Regions from separate parts of the Actinomadura sp. NPDC049753 genome, predicted to be linked through region 1. Evidence: riboswitches for the same ligand, from Rfam matches in the RefSeq annotation. Region 1 holds a riboswitch; the other holds the start of a gene.

Region 1 (3,399 bases):
AGGCCAGGCCGTCGTCGCCGACCAGGACCGCCTCGCCCTCCAGCCGCCGGTGCGCGAGCCGCCCCGCCTGCAGCGCCCGGAACTGCCGCCACACGTCCGCCAGCAGCTCGTCGGTGATCTCCGCGTCGGGGACGTCCCCGAGCCGCCGCCCCGGGACGTGCTCGTAGGCCAGTAGCGCCGCCTCGGTGCCGACCTCGCACGTGCCGACGAGCCGTGGCGTCCGGGCGCCCGCGGCGTCCGCCGCGTACGCCATCAGCGACTCCAGCTCCAGGGACCGGCGCAGCGACCGCAGCGTCCGCCCCGTCGTGGCGCCGCGCAGCCGGAGCAGCCGCCAGACGCGGTAGAGCAGCCCGGCGGTCTGCTGGTCGCGGTCCAGGACGCGGACCTCCACGTCCCAGTCGCCGTGCGGCCCCCGGCCCGCCGGGAGCCGGGCGCCGTGCCCGCCCTGCGGGGAGGGGGCGAGGGCGACGCCGTAGCGGCGGGTCTCGTCGGCGTCGTGCGTGCCGTCCAGGCGCGCCGCCCGCCGCGGGTGCAGCCCGAGCCGTTCGAGCGCGGCCACCACGGCCGTCCCGGACGGGCGCGGGTTCGGCGTCCCGACGGCGTAGAGGGTGCCGTGGCCGATGGCGCGGCCCAGCAGGTAGGTGGCCGCCAGCGCGGCGACGGAGGCGTAGGACGCGGTCAGCCCCGTCAGCGCCGCCAGGCCGATCATGGTCCAGGTCGCGGCCTGCCAGCGGGCGCGGCCCGCCATCCCGACCGCGCTCACGAACGCGATCACCGGGGCGATGTCGGTGTGCACCGGCGCGGTCTCGGTGCCGCCCCAGATCAGCGAGTCGAGCACGCCGCCCGGCGCGGCCCGCACCACCAGGTCGTCCAGGCCCACCGTGATCCCGAACGCGATCATCGCGGCCAGCAGCGCGATCGCGACGCGCATGCCGTCCTTGTGGAACAGCCGCTCGATACCGAACGCGATCGGCACGGCCAGCACCCCGAAGCTGGACACCAGCGTCGCCAGCGTCAGCAGGAGCCGCGGCGCGTGCGCGGTGCCCTGCGCGATGTCGGTCTGCAGGCCGTGGGTGGTCTGCTGCGCGATCGACACCAGCAGCATCACCGCCGCCAGCCCCACCACGGACGCCGCGAACCGGATGGCGTCGGAGGGCCGGCGGATCCGGTACGGCTGGGCGGGCTCGTCGACGGGCGCGCCGGCCGCCGCACCCTGCGCCGGGCGCACCGCTCCGTCGTGGGTCCGTGTCACGCCGTACCGCCGCCCTGACCATCCGCCATCGTGATCAGCGTCCCAGACCCGGCGGCGCGCCGTCGAGTCGCGGGGCCGCCGCCGGGACGCGCGTCCATCCCGCAGCCTCATCTCCCCGCCCCCGTGCGGCCCGGGGCCGTCGCGCCCCAGGTGAGTCAGCACATGGTACTCGCCGGTAGACCGCCTGCGCCGGAGGGCGGGGCCCCTTCCGGCGGGCCGGAACGACGTCGGGGACGCGCCTTTGGGTAGGGTTCGACCTAGGACATGCCGTCAACCCTGTGCGGGAGAGACCCCACGCCGCCAGCGTGGGGCGCCGAAGGGGCAACCTCCCCGGAACCTCTCAGGCAAAAGGACCGCACGGGCGAGGCACCTCTGGAAAGCAGGCGTCGGTCCCCGCGCGCGGGGAAGGGCGGCTCACCGAAGGGGAAACCCCGCCGCGCGGGTGAAGCTCTCAGGTGCCATGACAGAGGGGGAGAACGGCCGCCGGCCCGCGCCGGCGGCGCACCTGAGCGACCGCAGCAGCCAGGAGGCCCTCCATGACCGCCCAGTTCTTCGCCCCTGTGGCCGCGCCGCAGCATCCCCGGTCGGCGTTCGCCGACCGGCATGTCGGCCCCTCGCCGGACGACCAGGCGCGGATGCTGGCCGCCATCGGCTACTCCGGCGCCGAGGCGCTGATCGACCACGCGGTCCCCGCCGCGATCCGCACGTCCCGTCCGCTGGACCTGCCGCCCGCGCTGAGCGAGACCGCCGCGCTGGACCGGCTCCGCGAGCTCGCGTCCCGCAACACCGTCCTGACGTCCATGATCGGGCTCGGCTACCACGGGACGACCACGCCCGGCGTGATCATGCGGAACGTGCTGGAGAACCCGGGCTGGTACACCGCCTACACCCCCTACCAGCCGGAGATCTCCCAGGGGCGGCTCGAAGCCCTGCTGAACTTCCAGACGATGGTGGGCGACCTGACCGGGCTGCCCGTCGCGAACGCCTCCATGCTGGACGAGGGCACCGCCGCCGCCGAGGCCATGGCCCTCGCGCACCGCGTCTCCAGGCGCAAGGAGCCCGGGACGTTCCTCGTCGACATCGACACGCTCCCGCAGACGATCGAGGTCGTCCGGACCCGCGCGATCCCGCTCGGCATCGAGATCGTCATCGCCGACCTGTCCCGCGGCCTTCCCGACGGCGACTTCTTCGGCGTGCTGCTGCAGTACCCGGGCGCGTCCGGCGCCGTCCGCGACCTGGAGCCCGTCATCGCGCAGGCCCACGAGCGCGGCGCCAAGGCCGTCGTGGCCGCCGACCTGCTGGCGCTGACCCTGCTGCGCCCGCCCGGCGAGTCCGGCGCCGACATCGCGGTGGGCTCCGCGCAGCGGTTCGGCGTCCCCTACGGGTTCGGGGGGCCGCACGCCGGCTACATGGCGGTCGGCGAGGGCATCCAGCGCCAGCTCCCCGGCCGGCTCGTGGGCGTGTCCGTCGACGCGGACGGCGCCACCGCCTACCGGCTGGCGCTGCAGACCCGCGAGCAGCACATCCGACGCGAGAAGGCCACCAGCAACATCTGCACCGCCCAGGTCCTGCTCGCCGTGATGGCGAGCATGTACGCCGTGTACCACGGCCCCGAGGGGCTGGCCGCGATCGCGCAGCGGACGCACCGCCGGGCCGCCGAGATCGCCGCGGGCCTGCGCGCCGCCGGCGTCGAGGTCGTGCACGACTCGTTCTTCGACACGGTCCTGGCCCGCGTGCCGGGCCGCGCCGCCGAGGTCGTCGCGGCCGCGCGCGAGCGCGGCGTCAACCTGCGCCCGGACGGCCCCGACCGGGTCGCGGTCGCCTGCGACGAGACGACGCTGCCCGCGCACGTCACCGCCGTGCTGGAGGCGTTCGGTGCGACCGCGGCGGGCGAGGTCCCCGAAGCGTTCCCGGACGCCCTGCGCCGCGAGAGCCCCTACCTGACCCACCCCGTCTTCCACGCGCACCGCTCCGAGACCGCGATGCTGCGCTACCTGCGCAGGCTCCAGGACAAGGACATCGCGCTCGACCGCTCCATGATCCCTCTCGGCTCCTGCACGATGAAGCTCAACGCCACCGCCGAGATGGAGCCGATCACCTGGCCGGAGTTCGCCGCGATCCACCCGTTCGCGCCGCTCGACCAGGCC
Region 2 (3,399 bases), on a different contig from region 1:
CGTAGTACCGGCGGCCCGGGTACCCCTCGGCGTACTTGTTCGTCAGGACCGACCCCTGCGCCTCCAGCACCGAGACCGGCGCGAAGTTCTCCGACGCGATCATCTCCAGGGTGCCCTGCTGGCGGCGCAGCTCCGCGGCGACGGCCTCGGCGACCTCCGGATCGGCCGTCGCGAGGGAGTCGTTCAAACTCATGATTCCTCGATCAGCTTGTCGTAGGCGGCGGAGTCGAGCAGGTCGCCCGGCTCCTCCGAGATCCGCACCTTGAAGATCCAGCCCTCGCCGTACGGGTCGTCGTTGATGACCTTCGGCTCGTCCACCACCGCGCTGTTGATCGCGGTGATCTCGCCGCTGACGGGGGAGTAGACGTCGCTGACCGACTTGGTCGACTCCACCTCGCCGCACGGCTCGCCCGCCTCGACGGTGTCGCCCTCCGACGGCTGCAGCTCGATGTAGACGATCTCACCGAGGGCGTCGGCGGCGTGCGCGGTGATGCCGACCGTGACGATGCCGTCCTCGCCACCGAGGCCCGACACCCACTCGTGCTCCTCGCTGTAGCGGAGCTCCTCCGGAACGCTCACGATCACTTCTCTCTTTCCACTGTGGGGGCGCGCCCCACACCGCCGGACAACTTGTTCAGGAACGCTTGTAGAACGGCAGGGCCACCACGTCCACCGGCTCGTGCCGGCCGCGGACGTCCACGGCGAGGCCCGCCTCCTCGACGCCGCTGTCGAGGTACGCCATGGCGATCGGCGTGCCCAGTGTGGGCGACGGGGCGCCGCTCGTCACGATTCCGCACGGCGCGCCGCCGGACGTGACGACCTGGTACCCCTTGCGAGGCGCGCGACGCCCCCGCGCGACCAGTCCCACGAGCCTACGGCCCGGCGGCGTCTGCGCCTGCGCCGCCAGGGCGGCCTTACCCACGAAATCGGCTGGCTTGTCCAGCTTCACCACCCGGCCGAGGCCCGCCTCGAACGGCGTCGTCTCGGCCGTCAGCTCGTTCCCGTACAGCGGCATCCCCGCCTCCAGGCGCAGCGTGTCGCGCGCCGAAAGCCCCGCCGGGACGACCCCCTCCACCGCGGCGAGCGCCCCCCACAACCGGACCGCGTCGGACGCGTCCACGAACAGCTCGAACCCGTCCTCGCCCGTGTACCCCGTGCGGGCGACCAGCGCGTCCACTCCCGCGACCCGCCCCGCCAGAATCGCGTAGTACTTCAGGTCCCCCAGCGGCGCGTCCGTGAACCCTTCGAGAATCCCCTGGGAACGCGGCCCCTGCAGGGCGATCAGCGCATACGTGTCGGACCGGTCGTCCACCGCCGCCTCGAACCCCGCGGCCCGCTCGACCAGCGCCTCCCGGACGACGGCGGCGTTCGCCGCGTTCGCCACCACCATCCACGTCTCGTCCGCGAGCCGGTAGACGATCAGGTCGTCCAGGACGCCGCCGTCATGCCCGCAGATCATCGTGTAGCGGGCCTTGCCCACCGGCATCGGCGACAGGTTCCCGACCAGCGCGAAGTCCAGCGCGGCCCCCGCGCCCGGACCCGAAAGGAAGATCTCCCCCATGTGCGACAGGTCGAACAGCCCCGCCCCCGTGCGGACGGCCTGGTGCTCGGCGGTCTCACTCGCGTAGCGCAGCGGCATCAGATAGCCGGCGAAGTCGACGAGATTCGCGCCGAGGTCCTCATGGACGTCGTGCAGCGGCGTCTTCTTCGCGGTCGGATCGGCGGACATGGGCTCGGCTCCTTCGTCACGGGCGCGCATGGTCCATCGTCCCACTCGCGCACCGGGCGTATCGGTGCCTCCCCCTCTGTCATCGGCGCCTGAGAGCTTCACCCGCCGCGCACGGCGGGCTTTCACCTTCGGCGGGGGACCGGAGTCCCCGCTTTCCAGAGGTCGCCTGGCCCGTGCGGTCCGTGGGCCTGAGAGGTTCCGGGGAGGATTTGCTCCTTCGGCGTCCCCCACCGGCTGCGAGGGACTCTCCCGCACGGGATCATCAGCTGTCGAAGAAGGCTAGCAGTGTTCATTGCGTTTTTTCAGGTCGGGGCCTTGGGGGCCCCGACCTGAAAAAACGCGTGCGATCGCTGCATCGCTTCGGCTCGCCTTGCGGCTCGCTGCGCGATCAGTTCCTTGCTTCGCTCGGAACTGCCTTCGGACGCGATCGCGAGTGTTGAGGTCGTCGCTGGCGGGGGTGGCGGCTGAGGTTGTCTCGTTGGACGGTTGCTGCTGGTGCTTCCGTTTCGGTGTCCCTCTGTACGGGTCGTCTCGACCGTTGCGCTTCTTGGTGAAGGTGACGGTCTCCCCCGGCTCCGGCTCAGGACGATGGTTGCGGTGCGGGGTGGTCTGCCCTCGTCGTCAGCGTGGGGGTGGGGTGGCGGGGGCTGACATGGACTTCACGCAGGTTTGCAGGGCCGCCCTGATCTTCTTCAGCTCGTCGGGGGCGGGGGACCTTGTGGGGTTCGGGGTCGGCATCTGGACGCCCTGGTCGTGCATGCAGTCGTTGAAGGCTTTGACCGCCTTCGACTGGGCTGGAGGGAGGGGCGTCGTCTCGGTGCCCTTGCCGGGGTTAGGGGTGGAGGGGGCCTTTGTCTCGGCGGTCGGGGCGGGGGAGGACGACGCTCCCGTCGTGGTGCCGCCGTCGTCGCTGCCGCCGCAGCCGGCCAGGGCCAGCGTCAGGGCCAGTACCGCTACATGACCGCGCTTCAAGGTGAGAACCTCCGTGGCCGGGGTGGGGCGCCCATGATGGGCGGTCGGCCCTGCTCGCGGATACGCGCTCTCGTGCCAATGATGCGCGGCCGGGTTAGCACCGCGCATCAAAGTGGCCTGCGGCACGGGCCGCTTCTTCGTTCGCCTCAACCGGATCGCGGGCCGTAACGTACTCTGAACTGGTTGTCGGAGATCACCCCCGGGTGCGCGGGGTGGACGGACCCGGAGGGCACGCCGCATGGTCTACTACCTGGCTGGAGCGTTGATCCTCTTCTTCGGCCTGCTGGTCTCCATCGCGCTGCACGAGCTCGGGCACTTCTCCTTCGCCAAGCTGTTCAGGGTGCGGACCACGCAGTTCATGGTCGGGTTCGGGCCCACCATGTGGTCGAGGCACAAGGGCGAGACCGAGTACGGGGTCAAGTGGATCCCGCTCGGCGGCTACATCCGCATGATCGGCATGCTGCCGCCGCGCAAGGGCGACGCGCCCGGGCAGGTGCGGCGGATCAGCACCGGGCCGTGGCAGGGGCTGATCGAGTCCGCGCGGGGGGCCGCGCTGGAGGAGGTCGGGCCCGGCGACGGGGACCGCGTGTTCTACGCCAAGAAGTGGTGGCAGAAGCTGCTCATCATGTTCGGCGGGCCCGCGATGAACCTGCTCCTGTCGGTGATGTTCTTCGCGATCCTGCTGATGGGCATCGGCG

The links. Region 1 has a riboswitch for glycine ahead of gcvP (aminomethyl-transferring glycine dehydrogenase). Riboswitches for the same ligand answer to the same signal wherever they lie in the genome.
Region 2: another riboswitch for glycine. It lies ahead of gcvT (glycine cleavage system aminomethyltransferase GcvT); the one in region 1 lies ahead of gcvP (aminomethyl-transferring glycine dehydrogenase).

What each region holds. Positions count from the first base shown of each region.
Region 1 covers NZ_JBFARL010000248.1:1,367-4,765, reverse strand. Annotated here, with positions in the region: gene AB0K37_RS36785 (lysylphosphatidylglycerol synthase transmembrane domain-containing protein) at 1-1,252, opposite strand, end outside; glycine riboswitch at 1,524-1,618, shown strand; gene gcvP (aminomethyl-transferring glycine dehydrogenase) at 1,789-3,399, shown strand, end outside.
Region 2 covers NZ_JBFARL010000167.1:11,754-15,152, forward strand. Annotated here, with positions in the region: gene glyA (serine hydroxymethyltransferase) at 1-193, opposite strand, end outside; gene gcvH (glycine cleavage system protein GcvH) at 190-579, opposite strand; gene gcvT (glycine cleavage system aminomethyltransferase GcvT) at 635-1,729, opposite strand; glycine riboswitch at 1,896-1,991, opposite strand; gene AB0K37_RS31580 (hypothetical protein) at 2,351-2,701, opposite strand; gene AB0K37_RS31585 (M50 family metallopeptidase) at 2,940-3,399, shown strand, end outside.